DNA from 2 places in the Halobacillus sp. AWH4_228 genome. Region 2 is predicted to be linked to the other one. Evidence: riboswitches for the same ligand, from Rfam matches in the RefSeq annotation. Region 2 holds a riboswitch; the other holds the start of a gene.
What was found. A riboswitch is a leader RNA that binds a small molecule or an ion and turns the genes downstream of it on or off. The one in region 2 is predicted to bind cyclic di-GMP.
Positions count from the first base shown of each region.

Region 1 (11,988 bases), 570 kb from region 2:
TGCGACATCGTCATCACGGCAGCATCCTCATAAACCTTCTCGAATTGAAGCAGCTTCGTTACGTCGGATCCCCGCCACATGAAAATCGACTGATCATCATCCGCCACGACACATAAGTTGTTGTGCGGACGCGCCAGAAGCTCCACGATTTCATGCTGGACCACACTGTTATCCTGACTTTCATCGGTCAGCACATATTCAAAGCGGCTCTGATAACGGCCCAGCAGTTCTGCATCTTCTAAAAGAAACTGATGGGCGTACGTGAGCATATCGTCAAAATCGAGCAGAAGCCGATCAGAAACCTGCTGTTTTTTAAACCGCTCGTACTCTTTATACATATCAGCCGCCCGCTTCACCTGACACGAAACCTTCTCCAGCTCTTTCCCTGCCAGCATCCGGTTTTTCACGAAGCTGATGTAAGTCATCAGTTCATCCATCTCATCCTCGGACATCTGTTTCTGATGGATATCCTCATAAATCCTTTTCAAAATAAACTTTTTGTGGAGCGGTACATCCGGTCCATGGAAACCCTTTTTCAGTTCTTCATCACTGACATTCCCCTCGATCAGCTGGAAGGATTCTCCTCTTTTCTGCAGCGTCTCCCGGACCACTTGAAAGGCGAAGCTGTGAATCGTTGAGAAGTGCACCTTTTCATTCGTGAGGGAAGAAAAAAACCGGTCAAAACGATCGGACATGTCCCGGGCCGATGCTTTACTGAAAGTAATCGCCATGATCCGCTCCGGCTTCACCTTTTTCTCAAGAAGCAGGTAGCCGATTTTCATATTCAGTGTCGTCGTCTTCCCGGATCCCGGTGATGCCAGCAGGAGCAGTGGGCCGTCTGTGTGAAGAACCGCCTGCTTCTGGACATCGTTCAGTTTTACTCCCGTGTGTTGTTCCATGTTTGTGAAGAAATCCATATGTTCGTCCCTTTCTGTTCAGGAAAGAAAAAATAGATGGAAAAAGGCCCGCGCCCCTTTTCCATCTACATTTTCCATCATCATTGTTGTTCCATTATACCTCCTTCACCCAATCGATTCCAGATGATTTTCTTCCCTCTTTTTACATGAGATGACCGAAGAAGAAACATACTATCAGGGACAAGGAGGTGGAGAACGATGGCGAAGAAAACAAAGAAAAACCAAGCAGAGCAGAAGAACCAAAAAGGGTTTGCTCCAAAACAGGCCGATGTAGAGTTTTCTGAGGAGTTCGGCAGTGCTGCTGCGAATGAAGCTCATCAGAAAGAAGCGAAAAAAGCCCGCAAATCCAAAAAAGCAAAACAAGATAACTAAATGAATGTAGAGGATTTCCCTTTTTCAGGGGAATCCTCTTTCTATAGTTGGAGGTTATTATGAAACGTACAGGTCTACTTACCATCATTATTTTTTTCTCCCTTTCCACAGCACCTGTCTCTGCAAGCGTCCTCTACACAGTGAAGCCCGGGGACAGCTTATGGAAAATCGCTGCACAGTATGAAACAACGCCAGACCGTTTGAAAACGATAAACGGCATAACGGACGGTTCGCAGATCATGCCCGGGCAGTCCGTGATCATACCTGGGAATGCGTACAACGTAACGACAGGGGATACACTTTGGAAGATTGCCCGGATTCATCAGACGTCCATCCATGCTTTAAAAAAACGAAACAGCATCAGCGGAAGCGTCATCACGCCCGGGCAGAAACTCCATATCCCGCAAAGTCGGAAACAGCCGATTACCGCTGGAGCATTTTTCATTCCCGGCACCCCAGTAAAAAATCAACAGTCCATTGACTATTATGGGGAGTATTTATCTGCCCTCGGCCTGTTCGAATACCGGCCGGACGAGAGTGGAGAACTCAGCCGACTGAACGGTGAAGACTCCATATCGCGCACATGGAAAAAAGGCCTGATCCCTCATGCCACCATCACTAATTTAACTAAAGAAGGCTTCGATCCGGATTTGGCCCACCGTCTGCTGTCTAATGAGAAGAAACGAAAAGCGTTGATTGAAAATATCGCCGGCCTCGTGGACGAAAAGCAGTACAAAGGGGTGGTGATCGACTTTGAAAGTCTGCACGAAAAGGACAGGGCTTCTTTCAATACATTCATCCAGCAGCTTTCCACCCGGATTCATAGAATAGGAGGAGAAGTCGGAGCCGCCCTGCCGCCGATGACCGGCGCCTACACCCCTGCCCACCACAAAGCCTATGATTACAACACCATCGGCGGGGCCGTCGACTTCGTTTTTCTTATGACGTACAACTGGCACTGGATGAGTGGGTCGCCCGGCGCCATTGCACCGATCAAGAAGGTGGATGCTGTTATGAACTATGCAGTAACAGCCATGCCGAAAGAGAAAATTTTCTTAGGAATCGCCATGTACGCCTATGACTGGAATACAGAAGATCCTGAAGATGTCCAAGCCTATTCCCAGCAGCGAGCTGTCGATACAGCGATGGAGCACCAACGTCCGATCCATTATGATTTTGAAAAACAAAGTCCGTGGTTTTCCTACACCGATCCTCAGGGCGACATTCATGAAGTGTGGTTCGAGGACGCCCGGTCCATACTGGCCAAATACAGACTCGTGAAAAAATATGATATCCAGGGTGTCGGCGGCTGGAAAACCGGTCTCGATTTCCCTCAAGCCGGCTTCCTGCTTAAAGAAGAATTCACCATAAAAAAACGGTGAAACGCCGCACTTCCAAGCTATGATAAAATGAAAGAATCATAGAGGTAGGAGTGGGATTGATGGATAAAAAAGACATAGCCGGGATCCGGAAACAATTGAAGGTCGACAATGATCTGATGAAGATATCGAATATATTCAACGTCTATATTATGAAGGAATCAACAGACATCTATCATCATCAAAGCCAGCCGTTTGAAATGCTGGACCGCGACCAGCAGGAGCTTTTTATGACCAACTTCAAAAAAGTGCTCACAGGCCAGCTCGACGAAAAGCTGTTCGAACTGAAGTTCAACCAGGAGGCAGAGAATTCCAGCCAGTTCATTCTGCACCGCGGACTCTTGAGCCGGAACGTAGAAGACTGGAAACAGGAAATGCTCGCCATGACGGAAAAAATGATCAAGGACCATCCGTATGAAAAAGATGTCGTCATCACTTTCATACGGGCCGAATACTTAAAACCGACGAGACGACGCAGTGAAGAATCAGAAGAAAGTGACCGCGATGCCGTGTACTCCAACCCGTTTATTCTCTGCAGCGTCAACCAGACGGAAGAGCCGAAAAAGGAAATCCAGTTCGACTATGTTGAAAAAGAATTCAAGTACAATATCCAGGTCGATCCGGTTATTGACTTGAAGCACCCGCTGACGGGATTCATGTTCCCGAGCATTACCGAAGGAACCTCTGATGTCAACCACGTGCTGTACGCCGCCGGCAAAGCCAACGAACCGGACTACTGGTTTATCGAGGATGTCTTAAACGGCGAAGAGATTATGACAGCAAAAGAAGACAAAGCCGTATTTGAGGAAGTCATCCGCGGTGTCGTCGGGGATCAACTGAGTCCATCCACCCTCGCCAATGTATATGGGGAAATCAATAAAGTGGTCGAGGAAAATGAGGATGATACCCCGCCAAAGCTTGATTACCGGGACGTGGAACGGGTATTAAACCAAAGCGGCGAGCAGGTCGAAGGCGAAAAAGTGAAACACGCCTTTCAAATGATCACAGACAACGAAGGATACGAGCTGAAAGCCAGCAGTATCGTTCCTAAATACAAGACGAAATCCATCAAAATCAACACGAAAGTGGCCAACATCTCCATCAGTCCCCAGGATCTGGAGTTTGTCAGACAGGTCAACTACAAAGGGAAACGATGCATTATGATTGAAATTGAAGAAGATGCAGAAATTGACGGATTTAAAATGCTGCCGGAGGCCTTCGGAAACGAACCCTCCTGAAAAAAAGGAGTGGACACGCGTGTCCACTCCTTTTTTTCTTTTTTACCGCCAGGAGCGAAAGCCCCTTCCCTTTCCGCAGGAGTGGAAGGGGCGCCACTCCTTGGGGATTCTTTAACATCGAAAAAGACTCTTCACCCAGCACAGCTGGATGCAGGACAATCTTTTTCATATTCCGGCAGGCAGTCGTCATCAGCGCCTGTGCTTTCCCTTTTTGTTTTCCACGCAGGCGGCAACAGCGCAGCCCATGCCGTGCTTTTAAATCTGCGAACCTGCTTCGTGCACAATCTCTCTCCTCTATATTCCAACGTCGGCACGAGGAGCGTTCGGTGGTGATGCCTGCGGGAACAGCACGGGCCGAAGATCCACTTGGGCAGGCGGTCTTCCTGACCAAGTCAGTGGAGGGCGTGCCCGCGGCATTCATCCACCGATAAGCGGAATGTGACCTTTTACACGACAAATGGATAACTCGAACTGGTTAACACAGGCTTTTTCTACAGCCAAAGGGAGTGGACGGTGACGTCCACTCCCTTTTTTATTCTTGTCCGACAAGCTCCCGCTTGGAGGCATTCTTCTCTCCCGTATAGCCTTCTGGATTCTGCTTCCGCCAGTTCCAGGAGTCCACACACATATCATCAATCGTCTTCTCTGCCTGCCAGCCCAGCTTCAAATGAGCTTTGGCCGGGTCTGCGAAGCACTCCGAAATATCTCCGGAGCGGCGCCCCTCTATGGCATAGGGAACTTTACGGCCGGAAGCTTTTTCGAAAGCCTTCACGAGCTGAAGAACACTGTATCCTTCACCTGTTCCAAGATTATACGTTTCGATTCCAGTTTCGCCTGCTGTCTTTTCCAACGCATGCACGTGTCCTCTCGCAAGGTCCACGACGTGAATGTAATCTCTTACTCCTGTCCCGTCAACCGTCGGGTAATCGTCACCAAACACCTTCAATTCAGGGAAATGACCGACAGCCACCTTTGTAATATAAGGCATCAGGTTGTTCGGAATCCCTGAAGGATCCTCACCTATGCGGCCACTCGGGTGCGACCCGATCGGATTAAAGTAGCGGAGAACAGATATACTCCACGATTCATCAGAGACATATAAATCCTGAAGAATTTCCTCAAGCATCAGCTTCGTACGGCCATAAGGATTTGTGGCCCCAACCGATGCACTCTCCGTAAGAGGAAGAGAGTCAGGGGTGCCATACACGGTGGCGGATGACGAAAAGATCAGCTGTTTCACATCAAATTCCTTCATCACTTCACACAGCATCAACGTCCCCGTAATGTTGTTATGATAGTACGTCAGCGGCATAGAAACCGATTCACCGACCGCCTTCAGTCCTGCCAGATGAATGACAGCTGTAATATCGAAGTCCTTGAAAACCTCTCGTAAAAGGTCCTGATCCCGCAGATCCCCTTCTACAAACGTCAACGTCTTCCCTGTCAGTTCCTGCACACGCAGCAGGGATTCGGGGTGGCTGTTCGATAAGTTGTCCAGAACGATAACCTCATGGTCCCTCTCCAATAATTCAAGACAGATGTGGCTGCCTATGTATCCGGCCCCGCCTGTAACTAAGATCATTGCCTCTCCTCCTCTATCAATCTCTTACCTTGGAATGTACAGGAAAATTAAGGATATGTCTACTATAAAAGGAAAGGAGCCCTCCTTTAGGCTCCCTTATAAAAGTCCTCGATCTGTTCATTTTTCGACATTTTTACGCCATTCAGCCCATTTTTCAAGAAAATTTTTGTATAATAATTACCAAGCATTATAATGGCTGGATTCATGATAATGGATGAACCCGTGACTTTCTGCCAGCCTCTGACTTTTCGACTTCTGAGAGAAGGAGACAGTCAGTATTTCCAAACCTGTTTCCTGACGAAGCTGCTTCAAATCCCGCATGCGGTCCAGGGACCATTGATCTTTCGCAACCGAGGAGTAATTGTAATTCTCCCACATAATGCCGTCTACATAAGGATACGTTGTGGTCGACAACGTGCCGAACCCCCAGTTTTGAATAAGGGACAAGGAAGGGTACTGACGCCGGATTTCCTGCAGGAAGACGGCCATGCCCGCACGCTGGTCATCCAGTACATCGGATCCGCAGTGTTCGTTATCGATATTGCCGACAGTATCTAAAAAGACACCGTCCAAACCCTTATCAGCCACCTGCTTCTCAATCTCAGCCAGCAGCACCTGCTGATAATGATCAGAGGTGATATCGGTCAGATAAGAATCCCATTCCGGATAATAGACACGCTCACCGTCCCGGTGGAAAAAGTCGGACTCTTCAAGCTGACTGATCAACGCCGTATTCCAGTTATCAGCTTCCATGGTGTTGATATACCCATACACCAATGTCCCGGACTGCTGAATCGTTTCAATCTGGCTTTTAGTATAGAACACCGGTTCAATCATGACAGCATCATACGCCTGCATCTTATTCAAGACTGCTTCGGTCGGAGAATCATAATAAATTTTATAGGACTGCACATTGGAAAGTGGATGAGAAGATTGTGCAGAAGTAGATAGAGGGGAAAGTACAAGACCAGCGGCTAAAACAACAAGAAAACTCCGTTTCATTTTTGTGAGTATACCCATAATACGCCTCCTGATTATTCAGAGAGCGGCTGTGGCATTGCAGACTGGCAGTCGGCTCCTGTGAGGAACTACGACCCATGTCTTTGCGCCCTTATCTTTCGATAAGTTTGCCTTTCTCTATTCAATTTTATCCACATTATACCACAGGTTTAACATGTTAAAGTATTTTAAATCCACATGGAGGTGATTGGATGTTCTACCAACAATCCAGTTTTATCCGGAAGTTTATTGAACTGATCCTCGTATTTTTTGTATTGGGATTCCTTGATCAGACGTTGGAATGGAACATGCTGGAATGGACGCTTAACCCTGTCTTCTTTGCTGTCCTATTGTTTTCCCTCAGATACGGTGTGAATTTTGCTCTTTTGAGCTTTTTTGCTGCATTATTCTATCATGTGTATGACATGTATCAGCGGGACGGGGACTTGTTTCTCTTATTCTATGATCCCGCCAATTATTTATCTCTCCTCTTCCTACTCCTGACCGGCGTCATTACAGGGCTGTACAGCACGTCCTTCCGGGAAAGATATGAGAGTCAGCAGTATGTGCTGAAGGAAACGAAGGATGAAAATGAGGAACTAAAAACATCCTTAACTGCTCTGGAACGGTCTCAACGGGTCATGCAGGCAAAGGTCCTTGATTCCGAGTACACCCTTTCCAGGATTTACGAAGTCGGAAAGACGCTTGATCAGCCTTCTCCAGAACTTGTCCGAAACGAGGCCGTTACGATTATCGGAGACCTGTTTGAAGCGGAAAACTTAGCTGTCTATCATGTCGACTCTTCTAAGAAATCGCTGCGCCTCCGCGTTCGAAAAGGAAATACCGAACGACTTCCGCAGACGATTTTCATTGATGATGCGGCCTCGATTTTCTCACGGGGACTGAAGAACAAAACCATTACTTTAAAGACGGTTGATGATGAAGCCGATGCTCCGGTGCTGATCGGACCGATCGTCTACAATCAGGACGTACGGGAAATCCTCGTGATTGATCAACTTGATTTTGCCAAACTGACAAAATATGAAGTTCAAATCCTCTCTCTCGTGCTCGACTGGATGGCCAACCGGATCGAAAGAGCTGGAGAGTATCTTCGTAAAGAAGAAGAGCAGAAGATGTATCCAGGCACAAGTATTTATGATAAGGAAGCTTTTGACGAACTTGTTCAGCTTCAGGAAAAACGAGCGGAGAAATACGGGGTGCCTTATAGTGTCGTTTCCATCGATGTCAGCCCTTACAGGGAAATGTCGGTCGTGGAAGCAGAAATCATCCTGCGTGCCTACTTGAGAGAATTGGACATTATGGGTTACGACCAGACGGAGCAGCATTTCCACTTCCTGCTTCCAGGTACGAGCTCCGAGAATGCATCCATCGTCGAAGAGCGGATTTACAAAGCACTCGATACAAAAGGCGGGATTTACATTGGTTAATTTCCAGGAACCCTACTGGCTGATCTTTTTCTATGTTATTCACGGCCTCGCTGTTCTGATCGTTTCCCTGCTGCTTCGAAAAAGGATGCATGATGACAAAAAAGGAACCGTCACATGGCTCGCCATTACGAGCGTATTCCTCCCGATCATCGGAGAGCTTCTCGGACTGGCCGCCTGGCTGGCTGCGAAAGCGTCCGGCAGCAATCACATGATTGATGATTACGATGATTATGTCACATTCACGCCGTTGAATCTTGAATACCTGCGTTATGAAGCATCATCAAGCATGGATTTATCGCCCATCAGCGATGCCCTTTTGAGGAACGATGGCGTCAACCAGAAGGAATTGATTGTCAGTCTGATCAATTCCGATATCGCCAATAAAGGACGGCACTTGAACCTCGGCCTGATCCACAACAATTCAGAAACCGTCCACTATGCAGCTACAACCATGAACGTGCTGTCCAGCCGGTTTGAAAAAGAACTGGAACATGCCAGAAAAGAATTGGCCCCGGAAGCACCCATGTCTTTCGAGCGTTTATGCAGCGTGTACGAACGTTATCTGGGAAGTGGTATTCTTGATGAGAACGGACAGGCGCGGCTCGAGAAACAATATGAACAACTGCTGGAAGAAATGGTTCCGAAACTTGAAAAAGAACCATGGATGTACCGCAGTCTCGGCGATATTTACATACGTCGTGGAAAAGAGGAAAAAGCGGTGGAAGCTTTCCGTGAGATGGTCAGCCGCTTCCCGGCCCATCCAGGAGGCTACTTGAAATTGATTGAAATATACTATGCAGGACGCGACTGGACAAACATCAAGCCTGTGCTCAACGACCTTTTCCAACATGTGCAGGCAGAGGACATCCCTGAAAGCCAACGCTTCATTATCCAACAGATGGGAGGGAAAACACTGTGAAAAAACAAATCACTATTTATGCTTCGGTTCTTTTCCTTCTATTCACAGCTGCCATTATCATTCTGCAATTTATGCGGCTCGATATGTTTCATCAGTGGTTTCCTGCCGAAACGGCACAAGAAACATCGGTGGAAACGATGAGCACGGAGGAGAGTCCCACAGAAGGAGAAGAACTTCAGGTTTATGTGCATAAAAATGACACCCCATTGTCCAAGGACGCATTGGAAAACCTGGAATACGCCATGGACTACGCTAAGGTTTCCTATAAGGAGATAACGAAAAAGGAAATGGAAGAGCTGACGCCTTCCCCTTATACCGTCCTCGTTCTCGGAGGTGAGCACTCCGAAGAATGGCCGTATGAAGAAATCCGCTCCTTCGTGGAAAAGGGAGGAAACCTGTATATTGCCTCACGCTTCATCAATCCCAACTGGAATGAACTGATCGGCTTGGAAGATGTGGAAGATTTCCTCGACGATATATACGGGCTGACGTTTGAGAAGGAAGTTTTCCCTGGATATATGGATTTAGGTGAGGATTCCCAGCTGTTTTCCCACAGCATTGCTGATGTTGAACTCGCTGAAACCGCCGATGTTTACATTTCAGCAGAAGATCACCCGATTTTATGGGCGAACAATTACGGAGAAGGGAAGGTCATGTTCTGGAACACCTCTTCTGTTACAGAAAAAACCTCACGTGGACTAATGCTGCAGGCCCTTTCCTTCCTGCCTCCCACATTCGTTTCCTCACAGGCGGGTATTAAGGTGATGCACATTGATGACTTCCCTTCTCCTGTTCCAAGCGGTACGACAGATGTGATCCAGCGGGATTACGATTTGACTGTGGAAGATTTTTATTCTGAAGTCTGGTGGGAGGATATGAAACGGATCGGCGAAGAAGAAGATGTGATTTATACCGGATACTTAATTGGAACCTATCAGGATACGATGGATATGACAGCAGAAGACCTGATTGAAACCAGACGTTTCCCAATGCTTTATTTCGGCCGCAAGGTTTTGAAGGAGGACGGGGAAATTGGACTCCATGGATATAATCACCAGTCTCTTGTAACAGCAGATGAACCGATCAATCCTGAATACGGCTACCGTCCTTGGCAGAATCAAGGCGAGATGGAAGAGTCTCTAAACCGAGTGAACGAACTGTTCAACTACTACTTCAAGGAAAAGGACGTTCATTCCTATGTCCCCCCTTCCAATGTGTTAAACGAAACCGGGGTGCGCGCTCTGCATGAAGTATTTCCGGAACTTGAAGCTGTATCCGGCTTGTATACAGGTGACAAGGAGACGGGAGCCTTCTTACAGGAATATGAACCAAACAGTGAGTTTCCATCCATCTACCATTTCCCAAGGATTTCAAGTGGGTATGGGGAGACCGATGAAGAGCGTTTCGTCCAGATTGATGCGATTGCGAACTTCGGGGTATTCGCCCACTTCATCCACCCGGATGATGTGCTCGATCCATACCGGGCCGGAGACAGTGGATGGCCGGAAATGAGGCAGTCTTATGAAGATATGCTCCATTATATTCACGATCACTACACACACCTGAAGGGGATGCGGCAAACGGACGCCACAAAGAAAATGAAACAGTACCAGGCTTCTGTCATTGACGTAACCTATCAGGACGAGCAGATCGTTATCAAGGGCGAAAATCTCCTCTCCCCTTCCACAGTTCTTGTCAGATTGAATAAAGGAAGGATCGAGACCGGTTCCTTTGATTATGGAGATGTCGAATCTCTCGGTGAATCCGGCACACTTTATCAAGTGACCCTTAAACAGCCGTATGCTGAAATTACGATAAAGGATGAAGCCTTGTGAAAATAGGAATGGTCGTTGAAGGAAGCTATCCCTACGTAAGCGGCGGCGTGGCCAGCTGGGTACAGATGCTTGCTGCACAGATGCCTCAGCATGAATTCGTCATTATTGCCATTACACCGGAGGAAATGACCGCTGACGATTACCGCTACGAGCTTCCTTCCAATATCACGGAAGTCATTAACCTTCCATTGAATCTAAAACCAGCCGCAAAAAAGCGGCGCGTCAAACTGACTGAAGAAGAACAGCATATGTTGACCGATTGGATGATGTTCCGCAGTCTTCCGCCGGATGTACTGGACATCTTCAAGAAAAAAATCGGTTCGACCGAAGCGCTCTTTTCAAGCGAACTGTTCTGGAACATGGTACAGGAAAGCTACCGGATTGAAGAACAGTCGGGTTCCTTCATCGATTACTTCTGGATGTGGCGCGGCATGTTCACGCCTGTCCTCGAGCTGCTGCAGGCGGAGTTCCCTGAGCTTGATCTGATCCATTCTGCGTCCACGGGTTATGCCGGACTGATTGCTGCTGCCATCAAGCAGCGTCAGGGAATTCCTTATCTCTTAACGGAACACGGCATCTATTCACGAGAGCGTGAGGAGGAAATCCTGCAGGCTGGATGGATTCCTGAGTACTATAAAAAACGCTGGGTCCAGTTTTTCCATCATTTATCCAAGCAGGCCTACACGGAAGCGGATGATGTGATTACGCTTTTCGACCGCAACAGCCGGCTCCAACATGAACTTGGTGCTGATGAAGACAAGCTGGCTGTCATTCCAAATGGCATCCATTATGACCGGCTTTCAGGAATTGTCAAAGTTCCCAAAACAGATGTTCTGAAAATCGGGGCGATTGTCCGCGTTGTTCCAATCAAGGATATTAAAACGATGATCAATGCCGCCAAAATCCTCGATGACAAAGGGGTCCCTTTTGAGCTGACGATTATGGGACCACTGGATGAAGAGGAAGAGTATGCCGAGGAATGCCGGCTGATGATTGAACAGCTGAGTCTAAATCACTGCGTCATGCTTGCGGGTAAGGTCAATATCATAGACTACCTTCCTCACTTTGATGTCTGCCTCTTGACAAGTATTTCAGAAGGGCAGCCGCTGGCCGTCCTTGAAGGTATGGCAGCAGGGATTCCTTATGTCGTCACAGATGTGGGGTCATGTTCTGAGCTGATGTATGGACGTGAAGATGATCCCTTCGGACCGGCAGGCTTTGTCGTCCCGCCCGTGAATCCGAAAGCCATTGCTGAACACTGCCAATGGTATTATGAGCACCCTCAGGAAGCTGAGAAAT
Region 1 covers NZ_JBSWTE010000001.1:3,361,362-3,373,349, forward strand. The annotation lists gene ACXADP_RS17480 (ATP-dependent helicase) at 1-917, opposite strand, end outside; gene ACXADP_RS17485 (hypothetical protein) at 1,116-1,289, shown strand; gene ACXADP_RS17490 (glycoside hydrolase family 18 protein) at 1,349-2,671, shown strand; gene ACXADP_RS17495 (DUF4317 domain-containing protein) at 2,731-3,906, shown strand; gene galE (UDP-glucose 4-epimerase GalE) at 4,439-5,488, opposite strand; gene ACXADP_RS17505 (glycoside hydrolase family 191 protein) at 5,666-6,508, opposite strand; cyclic di-GMP riboswitch class I at 6,544-6,630, opposite strand; gene ACXADP_RS17510 (GAF domain-containing protein) at 6,700-7,935, shown strand; gene ACXADP_RS17515 (tetratricopeptide repeat protein) at 7,928-8,854, shown strand; gene ACXADP_RS17520 (DUF2194 domain-containing protein) at 8,851-10,689, shown strand; gene pelF (GT4 family glycosyltransferase PelF) at 10,686-11,988, shown strand, end outside.
Region 1: another riboswitch for cyclic di-GMP. It lies ahead of ACXADP_RS17505 (glycoside hydrolase family 191 protein); the one in region 2 lies ahead of sda (sporulation histidine kinase inhibitor Sda).

Region 2 (11,988 bases):
GAGCGGGTCCTTCGGAATAAACACCGCCCCGGGCGTTCAAAACAGCCACTTTTTTATCAGGAAGCAGCCCAACAGGTCCTTCCGCTGTATAACGGAACGTTTTACCTGCCTGAGCCAGATAATCAAAGTACGTGTGAAGAACAGCCGGTATCGTAAAGTTCCACAATGGGAAAGCGAAAACGACTTTGTCCGCTTCCAGGAACTGGTTTAAATACCCATTGACCGTCTTCGTGGCGGCTTCTTCGTTCGGAGTCAGTTCCATCCCTTGAGACAGTTTGAACATACCGTTGATTTTATCGGTATTGTAGTACCCGAGATTTTCTTCAAACAGATCCAGCTCTTCAATTTCGTGATCCGGATGATTCTCTTTATAATGGTCCAGGAACGTGTGATAAAGCTTCACACTCACGGATTGTTCAATTGGTCTAGAATTCGCTTTAACAAACAATACTTTTGTCATTAAAATCCCTCCAGCATCTATTCAGGCCTTCTGCCTATTTAATTTGAATTCATAATGTTGCTATACATACTATATAACAATCATCATACTAATCGTCTTCGTTGAATATGTCAATCATCACGCACTCAATGATGCACATACGACATAATACCCATTTTTATCCAAGTTAGTTTAACAGGAAGAAAACCCGGCTATAGAGCTAATGTGCGCACAGGAAATCATTAAATGGAAAGGATGTATACACATGGCAGATCGTTATAAGACAGGCGAAAAAGCTCCGGAAGCAGGTACGTATGAATTTGATGGTTTAGCCGATGGCCGCAAGAACAATAACGTTACAGAAGATGAAAAACATATCGAACTCAGCAGCGGTGATACATTCCCACCTCTTCGTTCAAGTAAGGAAGCAGCCTATTGGAAAAAAGCCAAATAAAAAGAAACCTGAACCCCTTTCATAACTGGGTTCAGGTTTTTTTCTTCCCCTGGATCACTTTAAACCGACTGCCTTTGGCGCCTGGTTTCTCTTCAAATGACGTGATGGCGGCCCTCACACCGATGGAAAGGGAGCCATCGGCCTCTACTAAAAATAAGGTTCCCGGTTCTTTCACCTCAACGGAACGAACGTTATGCCTTGCAAAAAGCTCCTGCAGCTCGTGGATCAGTTCTGTTTTCCCATATGTGAAACCCATTTGTGATCACTCCTCGTCTAGTCTTGTTACTAGTAGGGTATGTAGAAGAAATAGAAACATGCCACTTCTCTATGATAAGAGATCTGTTGAAAGGCACGGTCGTTGACATATCGATAATCCTCGATTAATATAGGCCTATGAAAAATTACATCGATATCTTCAAAGTATTAGCCAACCAGACAAGATTGGATATGCTTATGTGGTTGAAAAATCCTGAAAAACACTTTGATAAGCCGACCGCTCATCTATCTAAGAACATCAATGAAAAAGGCGGCGTCTGCGTCGGAGATATTCAGGAAAAAGCCGCCCTTTCGCAGTCAACCGTCTCCCACTACCTGGCGATGATGCAGCATGCCGGCCTGCTGGAATCCGAACGCCATGGCAAATGGACCTATTACCGGAGACGTGAGGAAAAAATTGAGGAAGTCGCGGAATTTATAAAAAGAGAGCTGTAAGCTCTTTTTTTACCACCGATATATCGATAATTTTAGATATGTAGATATGAGTTCAAAGGAGGAACTTTTCCTATGAAAATCTGGATTTATTTCATTGCTCTGATGGCAGGCATTTTCCTCAGTATCGAAGGAGCTGTTTATGGAGAACTGGGACAAACCATCGGAAAGCTGGAAAGCAGCTTTTATAATTTCGCCGCCGGCTCCATCATTCTTGGACTTATTGTACTCTTTTTTGGTAAAGGAAGACTTTCTGCCGCAGCCGAAGCACCCCGGTGGCAGATGACCGGTGGACTGCTGGGTATCATCTATCTGACGGTTTTAATTTTTGCCATCCCCGTTGTAGGTGTCGGCGCGGCCATGATCAGCGTCATTGTCGGACAGCTGCTTATGAGTCTGCTGATTGAATCGAGAGGATGGCTCGGAAGCCGGGCTGCTCCTGTTCCTAAAGAAAAAATCTTTGCTGTCGTCCTGATGACCATTTCACTGTTTCTCATTTATTAAAGGAGGGTTCTTATGGGCCTGTTCATTCTCGCAGCCTCCGTGGCGGGAGGCACACTACTCAGTTCACAAAGCTCCATCAATGGAGCATTAAGCAGAAAATCCGGCACGTATGAAACGACCTTTTTCACTTTTATAACAGGGGCTCTCATGCTTGCTCTGCTCGTCCTTTTCTTTGGCGGCGGCGACGTTATGAAAATTCTGGAGGCTCCCGCCTGGCAGCTGAGCGCCGTGTGGTTCGGTGTCGGTTACATGTTTCTGACCGTCCTCGCTGTTCCACAGATCGGTGTCATGGCCACCAACATTGCCACCATCATCGGACAGCTCGGCACCGGAATGCTGATCGATCACTTCGGATGGTTCGGCGGGCTTCGAATTCCCCTGGACGGAGAGCGTATCACAGCATTCGCCCTTCTAACCGCCGCCCTTTGGCTGATGTATAAAGCCGATAAAAAACAGATCAAAGGGACATAAAATTTGTAGAAGTTTGTAACCTTCTGTATAATCTATCACTATGAATCAGACCTTCCACTATAGTGGAAGGTCTCTTTGGGCAGGTGTCATATGCTGAATACAACGTTTTTGTCAAACCTGAATGAAAAGATCGAAGGCATCCGGGCTGAAATGTATGAAGCCTATGAAGATGGACGCAGCTATGAAGAACTCCTCAAAATCTCCCAGGAGCTTGATGACCTGTTAAATCGTTTAGAACAAATAACAAAATAAAAAGGATGCCTGACTCACAGGCATCCTCAGCTTGTAGAGAAACCCCTGTTTCTTTACAAGCTTTTTTCTTTCTTACCGCCAGGAGCGAAAGCCCCTTCCCTTTCCGCGGACGAGGGCCCGAGCTTCCTCGCAAAACCCACGCTCGGCGATCTCGGACCACTCGTTCTTCCGCAGGAGTGGAAGGGGCACCGCTCCTTGGGAGTTCTTTAACATCGATAAAGACTCTCCTTTACCCCGCTCACCCTTGTTGGATGGAGGACAATCTTTTTCATATTCCAGCAGGCAGCCATCATCGGCGCCTGTTCTTTCCCTTTTTGTTTTCCACGCAAGCGGCCATAGCGCAGCCCATGCCGTTCTTTTGAATCTGCGAACCTGCATAGGGCACAGTCTCTCTTCTCTCTATTCTAGCGTCGGAACGAGGAGCGTTCAGTGGTGATGCCTGCGGGAACAGCACGGGCCGAAGATCCACTTGGGGAGGCGACCTTCCTGACCAAGTCAGCTGAGGGCGTGCCCGCGGCATTCATCCACCGATAAGCGGAATGTGACCCTTTACATGACAAATGGTCAACTCTAACAGGTTGACACAGGCTTTTTCTACAGCCAAAGGATGCCTGACTCACAGGCATCCTTTTTCATGCAGATATGACTTTATTTCTCCCCGAGTGTTTCGCCTCATATAAGGACTCATCCGCTTTTTCCAATAGTTCCTTCGCTGTCGACACATGGTCAGGATATGTACTCACCCCAATAGAGACCGTAATGGAAATCTTTTCTCCATCAGGCAGGAGAAACGCTTGATGTTCCACCGTCCGCCGAATTTTCTCTGCTTTCGCCCTGCCGGCTTCGTTGCTGCAGTCCAAAAGGATAACGGTGAACTCTTCTCCACCGTTTCTGGATACGATATCAAAGGATCGGGTTATTTCATTCAAGGTGCTCCCCAGCTGGCGCAGCACTTCATCACCCGCCGCGTGCCCATAGGTGTCGTTCACGCGCTTAAAGAAATCAATGTCGATGGCAAGCAGGGTCAACGCTTCCTCTTTTTCCACGGCGTTCCTCACACTATCGTTCCAGAGGCGGTCAAACTCCCTTACATTATATAATCCCGTCAAATAATCGACGGATGACTGCTCTTCATACGTTTTAAAAAGATAATGAGACCTCCGCAGGTAATGGACGAGGTAGGAAGCCAGCATCCCACCGATAAATGAAATCAGCCAGTAGATGGGAATGAGAAACTGCAGTGTGCCCCAGTCTCTGACCACCAAGGAAATGACAATCGAAAAGACGATGTTCGACCAGAGCAGCATTTGAAAGGAGGATTTGAGCGGACTCTCCCTGTGATGAAGCTTCCGGTACAGCCACATATAACCGATGAACAAGAAAATCATTAAGATGACAGCGGCCATTGAAGAAAGATTGACCCCGTATAACAAACGTCCGGAAGCAATAATGACAGCACTCAACAAAGCCGGGCGGATGCCTATGTATAGAATCAGAAGGATGACCGGGAGGTGACGAAGATCGATAATCGTCTGCTCAGTCACTTGTATGGAAAAGTACATCAGCAGCATGCCAAGCAATCCGCCTGCCACCCCGTCGATCCACTGACTGTTCTGTTTTGAAACCGCAGGCAGCAGCTTCGTCCATCGAAACTGCAGATACATAAAAACGAGGGCAATGACGATGCAGATATTAATAAAAAATTCCTGAATGATCACAAACACTCTTATCCCTCTTTTCCTTCTTGCATCCCTTTGTTCTATTATCGACATTTCCTAACAGATTTGTCTATGAAAATTGTCACCCCTATGTAAAAGAAGATGTACAAAACATGTACAAACCTGTACATTATGGTCTTTCTTCCTATTACAAAATCAGTCATTTTGTGGTAATAATAGAGTATAAACAACGACGATTATAAGAAACAGATTCTGCGGTTCAGGTCGTTTCCTTTTGTGAAAGGAAGGGTATACGTATCAAAATAAAATAAACGAGACACGATGAACTGTGATTTTTAATGTGGGCACTTGAATCACAGGGAGTGAGTAGTGCAACCGGCTCCGCTCAGGAGGCATAACCATGAGTAAAACACCCCCGCGTCCTATGGAAAGCAGCGACGATAACAAAAACCACTTCGTTCACCTGAACGCTTCGTCGATCAAGACCTTGTCGGATCCCCTTCTCCTTCTGACCTACCGTCAGGCTGCTGAGATGGGACTGGATCAAGACTTCCTTTCCCTTATCTGCAGGGAGTTGAAAGACAGGGGGTTCTCCATTGAATGCTCCTCTAGCTACGGATGACAATGGATAATTTATAGCTCACCCGTTGATTGAGTTCTACCAGCCATTCATCCAGGACCTCATTGGAAGGAAAACGGCATTCCAATAAATAGCACCCCTCCCCGCTGATTTTATAATTATTCCTGACGAATGATGGATGGTTCTCGAGAAATGTAAAATAAGGCTGATGATTCAGGCTGTCTGTGTAGATATTCAAAAAGCAGTGGACAGGATAGCCCATCTTCTTTTCGTTCACGCGGACGGTATAGGATTCAATCAGCCCTTCGTCTTCTAATTTCAAGACTCTTGATGCTGCGGCCTGTCCTGTGAGATGGACATGTGCGCCCAGCTCCTTCATCGTCATCCGGCCATCTTTCTTCAGCTCTTCTATAATTTTCTCATCCGTTTTGTCCATGACTTCTGCCTTCCTTTCATATTTCAACTCTTTTCAGCCAAACACTTGATTAATAAGGTGTACTCCTATTTCCCTTCATAGTACGCTATTGTCAACAGAGATAAAAGGAGGAAGCCTTTATGAAAATCAAGCTGATTCGAAATGCAACATTACTGGTGAGCTATGGAGGAAAAACCTTTTTAATCGATCCATTCCTTTCCTCACAGGGAGCCATGCCGGCTTTCCCGGATACGCCCCATCAGGATTTAAGGAACCCGACCGCCCCCCTGCCTGTCGATGCCCAAAGTCTGACCGATGTGGACGCTGTCTTCATCACTCATCTTCATCCTGATCATTTTGATGAGGAAGCAAAGGACGTTCTCCCCAAGCAAACGCCCCTGTTCGCTCAAAATGAAGAAGATGTGAGTGCGGTGCAGGACGCCGGATTCACCCACGTCCACTCCTTCCAAAATGGCGTGGATATGGAAGGGATCCGCATTACCTGTACCCCGGGACGGCACGGGTCGGAAGAAATGACAGCTATGACAGGAAAGGTGTCCGGTCTCCTTTTTGAAGCAGAAGGTGAAAAAAGTCTTTATATTGCCGGGGACACGGTCTGGTATGAAGAAGTCGAACAGACGCTGTCCTCCCGCCGTCCTGATGTGATCGTCGTGAACGCGGGTGCCGCTCAATTTTTAGAGGGCGGGCCGATAACGATGACGAAAGAAGATGTCACAGCTGCCGCCCAGGCGGCACCGGAGTCTGAGATTCTCGCTGTGCACATGGAATCCCTGAACCACTGCCTGTTAACGAGAGAAGAGTTGAAGTCTTATACGAGCGGTTATCCGTCTATTCACATCCCTGAGGATGGCGAGACGCTCACCTTTTGATCCTTTCCCCTCCGGACCTGCCGGAGGGTTTTTTTATGCCTGACAAAAAGAACAGCCACAACTTCCACCATTATCCAACATCGTTTTACGTTATGTTAATTGTCAGACAATTCAGATGTTGATATAGTGATAAAAACAAAGGAGGCGATGATTGTTGCAGATCAATCAGGACAGGTATAAAGACCATCTCATGACACTTGCGGAGATCGGAAAAATTGGAGAAACGGGCGTCAACCGGCTCGCCCATTCCAAGGATGACCGGAAAGCGGTTGATGTCGTACAAGGATGGATGGAAGAAGCCGGGCTGACGACAAGGATTGATGGTTTCGGCAATCTGATCGGTCGTATGGAGGGCACCGAGCCTGATCAGCCTATTCTCATGATGGGGTCCCACATTGATTCCCAGCCGTACGGGGGCCGTTTTGACGGGACCGCCGGAGCTCTTGGGGCCATTGAAGTTGTACATACAATGAAAGAGCAAAACATAAAGCCGGTTCGCACGATAGAAGTGATCTGCTTTGCTGATGAAGAAGGTTCCCGATTCAACAAAGGTGTATTTGGTGTACGCGGCCTCATCGGCCAGCTCGAGGAAGGGGAGATACTCCGGAAAGATAAAACCGGGATGACCCGGCTCGAAGCTTTAAGGGAATTCGGTGTCGAACCGGATGTATCGGAAAGTCCCGTCTACAAGCCGGGCGATATTGAAGCCTTTTTAGAGCTTCATATTGAACAGGGGCCTGTCCTTGAATCAAAGGATAAGCCTGTAGGCATCGTGTCAGCCATCTCCGGGCCGATCTGGCTTACGGTGACTCTGGAAGGCTTCGCCGGACATGCCGGATCTGTACCGATGCATTTACGACAGGATGCCATGCTCGGGGCTGCCATCATTACAAAAGAATTCAATGAACTTGTCCGCAGGGAAGGAACACCAAATACCGTAGGAACGGTCGGAAGCATCCAGAATTTCCCGAATTCAAGAAACATCATTGCCGAAAAGGTCGAGTTCACCATTGATTTGAGGGACATCGACCTGGACGCGAGAAACCGCCTGGAAGAAAAACTCTATCAATTAATTGAGAAAACGAGTAAAGAACACAACCTCGAGTACTCCATTACAGAAGATACCAAGAGTGATCCCCGTTACTGCGCGGACTGGATTAAAGAGATTATGAAAAAACACGATGATGAGCTTGGTTATCAATCTCCAACCCTCATGAGCGGTCCGTTTCACGACGCCTTGTTTATGTCCTATATCAGTGATTACGGCATGATCTTCGTCCGCTGTGAAAAAGGGATCAGCCACAACCCGCTGGAATACGCAGAAATGGAAGATTTACAAAAAGGTGTGGAGCTGCTTTATCATACAGCGGTGGAAATTTCCGGAGCTTAGAAAGGTGGCACGTATGCAGGCAGACAAAATTTTTATGAACGGAGAAATTGTCACAGCGGACGAACATTTCCAAGTGTATGAGGCCCTGGCCGTCCAGGGGGATAGCATCCTCACAACGGGAACGAACGACGAAATCATGAAAACCGCCGGCGCCCATACAGAGGTTGTCGACCTGAAGGGCAGAACGCTCATGCCCGGATTCATTGACGCTCATGCCCACCTCGAGCTTTACGGAACAAATGCTCTCGGTGTCAATTGTAAAAAACCCCCGACGATTCCTGACGTTCTGAAGGCACTGAAAGAAAGGGCTGGAAACACCCCGGATGGTCACTGGGTGCGGGGATGGGGCTACAATCAAAACGAACTGGCTGAGAACCGGCATCTAACGAGGTGGGACTTGGACAAAGTGTCCACCTCCCATCCGATCATAGTCGTGCGGACGTGCGGGCATATCTCCTGCGTAAATAGCAAAGCCCTGGAGATGGCAGGAATCGAGGATTCCACTCCAGACCCGGCGGGCGGGTCTTACCACAAAATCGACGGACAGTTGAGCGGCCTGCTGCTGGAAGCCGCTCATATGACTGTCTTTCAGCACGCCGATTACAGCGAAGAAGAGGTACTTCACGGACTGGCGCTTGCTTCTCAGGACTTTTTATCCTACGGCATTACAAGTGTTCATGACGCCGGCGGTTATGGGACGAAGCATATCCGCTATTTACAGCAGGCTGTCCAGAAAGGCATCGTGAAGCAGCGCATCTATGCACTGTACGGTTCCCTGTCCAACGCTCCGGAAATGGTCCGCGCAGGACTGGAAAGCGGCATTTCAACAGGCCTTGGGGATGAATGGTTCAAAATTGGACCCGCGAAACTGTTTATCGATGGGAGCAGCAGCGGTCCTACCTGCCGAACAAGAGACCCCTATAACAGCGACCCCGAAGACAGAGGAATGTTATACCTCTCCCAGGATCAACTGGACGGACCACTTCTGGAGGCCCACCATCGCGGCTGGCAGATCACCGCTCATGCGATGGGCGATGAAGCCGTGGATATGATGCTGCACACCATTGAGCGAGCGCTCGATCATGCACCAGCATCCTCCCCGCGCCACCGGATCGAGCATGCAGGAATTGCACCTTCCGACCTCGTCGGACGGATTCGAAATACCAGAGCGGTTCCAATTCCGAATCCTTCGTTCCTCTATGAATTCGGCGACGGCTATGAGCATGATTACGGAGAACGCATCAACCATATGTTCCCATTAAAAAGCTATACGGATCAGCACATTCCATACGCCGTTGGTTCCGACAGTCCGATTACCACTCCAAATCCTTTTTACGGTCTGTATGCAGCGGTTACCAGGCGCAGTAAAAGCGGCCGGATCATAGGAGAAAACCAGGCCTCTCCACTTGAGGAAGTGATCCGGGCTTATACGTGGGGCGGCGCTTACGCCTCGCATGAAGAACACAGGAAAGGAACGTTGGAACCAGGAAAAGCGGCCGACCTTATTATCCTCGATCGTTCCATTATGAATTGTCCTGTTTACGAGCTTCCCGGCATACAGGTGGAAAACACCATCCTGAATGGAAAAACCGTATATACATTGCAAAAGGAGGACGTCTATTGAGTAAACAACGTTTTATAAAAATTTACTGCCTTTCATTAAGCATTCCTTTCCTGTTGATGGTTTTCCCGCTTTTCACCATCGGGAACCGGGAGACCCCCTTCATTATGGGCCTCCCCTTCTCGGTATTCTGGGTGATTTTCTGGATCTTGATCACCTTTGTCATTGTACTATTCCTTTACCGTCTGGATCCGGACAAAGACGAAAAGGGGGTCCAGTAAATGGCTCAGTGGCAGATTGCAATGATTATGATGATTGCTTATCTCGTGATCGCTTTATTGATCGGTGTGCTTGCCGGCCGCAATCAGGATAAGCAGTCTCTGGAAGAATTCACGACAGCTAAAGGAAATCTCGGTCTTTTCGTCATGTGGTTCTTAATGGGAGGAGCCGTTTTCAGTGCCTTCTCCTTCCTCGGGGCTCCAGGGTGGGCTTTCTCCCGGGGGGCTCCAGCGCTTTATATCATCACCTACACCGCTTTTGCTATTTTACCGTGGTATATTATCGGTCCGAAAATCGGCCGGATCGGACGGAAACATAACATTTATACCGTCGCCGGCTTCATGCAGCTGCGTTATTCCAGCCGCATACTGGCCATGATGATCGGAATCATCGCTCTGCTCGCTTCGATCCAGTATCTGGCGACTCAGATGAAAGGCATGGCCTATATCTTCAGCATTATGACTGAGGGCCGTATTCCTTTCTGGCTCGGTGCCTTGCTGTCCTACGGCATTGTCGTCGTCTATGTGGCGACCGGCGGTCTGCGGGCTGCCGCCTGGTCAGATGTTTTCCAGGGCATGCTCATGATCGTCATTTCCTGGACGGTCGGATTGACGATTGTGAATCAGCTGCACAGCAGTGTTCCTGATATGTTCAGGAATTTAACAGAGACCGCTCCGGGCTTCCTTCAGATCGGTGCCGAAGGATCGACGATGAATGCGATGGCTTATACGACGACGATTCTCGTTTCCACCATCGGCTTTCTTATGTGGCCGCATTTATTTTCTAAATCCTATGCCACAAAAGCGCGGACGATAAAGAAGACGGTACTCGTCTATCCTGTATTCGCCCTGTTCTTGATTCCTTTGTTGTTTGTCGGATTTTCAGCTGTCAATGTCATTGATCCGTCCCAAATCGGATCACCCGACGAAATTCTCCCTTATTTGATCACGACGGTCCTTACCCTGCCAGGCTGGGTGTACGGCCTTGTCGGAGCCGGTGCCCTGGCAGCAGCCATGAGTACAGCCGATGCCATCACTCACAGTGCTTCCCTCGAATTTACCGACGGGTTTGTAAAGAATATCAAGCGTGATCTTTCCTCCAAAACCACCCTTTTAATCATGCGGATCGGTGTGTTTGTCATTGGTGGACTCGCCTATGTGATTACTGTTTTTGGAGGCCAGGGATTGATTGCCCTCCTGCTCGGTGCATATGGATCGATCGTCCAGTTCGCCCCGGGCGTATACGGAGCGCTCTATTCGAAAAAAGTCACAGAACCCGCGGTCATTACAGGGTTGATCACCGGTACAGTCGTGAACTATTATTTCCAGCTCGTCGCACCGACTACACCGCTGGATATTAACCCAGGCATCCTCGGCCTGATCTGCAACATCGGTCTTGTCGTCATCATCAGCGGATTCACACAAGGAAAGGAGCTTCCGATGGCGGAAGAGTACCGCAAAGTCGGATCCTGACAGCTGCAGAACAGATGTCCAGCTTTTTTCTCTCAAAAAAAACGCATCCCTCTCCACTGAGGGATGCGTTTTCATTTTTACGTACGGATCAGATTATGGGGATCCAGTACGAATTTCTTAGCGGCTCCCCCATCAAACTCCTCATAGCCGCGCGGGGCTTCATCCAGACCAATGACGGTGGCATTGACCGCTTTCGCAATGTCGGCTTTTCCTTTCAATATCGACATCATCAATCCGTGATGATACTGCATGACAGGCGTCTGCCCGGTCGCAAACGACTGCGCTTTGGCCCAACCTAGCCCGAAATCGAGCTTAAGCAGTCCACGCCGTGCATCTTCCTCAGAGGCCCCGGGATCCTCTGTTACATAAAGACCGGGAATCCCGAGTCCGCCCCCTGCTTTTGTTGCGTCCATAATGGAGTTCAAGACCGCTGCCGGTGCTTCCTGATGGTTGTGGCCGTGAGCTTCAAAACCGACACAGTCTACAGCCGCATCCACTTCAGGGACACCGAGGATCTGTTCGATTTGTTCAGAGATATTGTCATGATTACCAACGTTGATCGTTTCACAGCCGAAGCTCTCCGCCTGCGCCAGCCGTTCGTCAATCAAGTCACCGACGATGACAGCGGACGCACCGAGAAGCTGGGCGGAGTGAGCAGCAGCCAGGCCGACAGGACCCGCGCCGGCGATATATACAGTGGAACCCATTTTCACACCCGCTTTATAGGCGCCGTGAAATCCCGTCGGAAAAATGTCCGAGAGCATCGTTAAATCAAGGATTTTCTCCATCGCTTCGTCTTTATCCGGAAACTTGAGAACCTGAAAATCTGCGTAAGGCACCATCACATATTCCGCCTGGCCGCCTACCCATCCCCCCATGTCGACATAACCGTAC
Region 2 covers NZ_JBSWTE010000001.1:2,788,711-2,800,698, forward strand. The annotation lists gene ACXADP_RS14415 (FMN-dependent NADH-azoreductase) at 1-460, opposite strand, end outside; gene ACXADP_RS14420 (YjzC family protein) at 705-893, shown strand; gene ACXADP_RS14425 (hypothetical protein) at 925-1,149, opposite strand; gene ACXADP_RS14430 (ArsR/SmtB family transcription factor) at 1,287-1,604, shown strand; gene ACXADP_RS14435 (DMT family transporter) at 1,677-2,105, shown strand; gene ACXADP_RS14440 (DMT family transporter) at 2,118-2,576, shown strand; gene ACXADP_RS14445 (Spo0E family sporulation regulatory protein-aspartic acid phosphatase) at 2,667-2,828, shown strand; partial or broken gene ACXADP_RS14450 (IS5/IS1182 family transposase) at 3,035-3,199, opposite strand; gene ACXADP_RS14455 (GGDEF domain-containing protein) at 3,461-4,552, opposite strand; cyclic di-GMP riboswitch class II at 4,814-4,897, shown strand; gene sda (sporulation histidine kinase inhibitor Sda) at 4,908-5,129, shown strand; gene ACXADP_RS14465 (Lrp/AsnC family transcriptional regulator) at 5,116-5,523, opposite strand; gene ACXADP_RS14470 (MBL fold metallo-hydrolase) at 5,643-6,392, shown strand; gene ACXADP_RS14475 (hydantoinase/carbamoylase family amidase) at 6,547-7,782, shown strand; gene ACXADP_RS14480 (amidohydrolase) at 7,796-9,406, shown strand; gene ACXADP_RS14485 (DUF3311 domain-containing protein) at 9,403-9,624, shown strand; gene ACXADP_RS14490 (sodium:solute symporter family protein) at 9,625-11,094, shown strand; gene fdhA (formaldehyde dehydrogenase, glutathione-independent) at 11,172-11,988, opposite strand, start outside.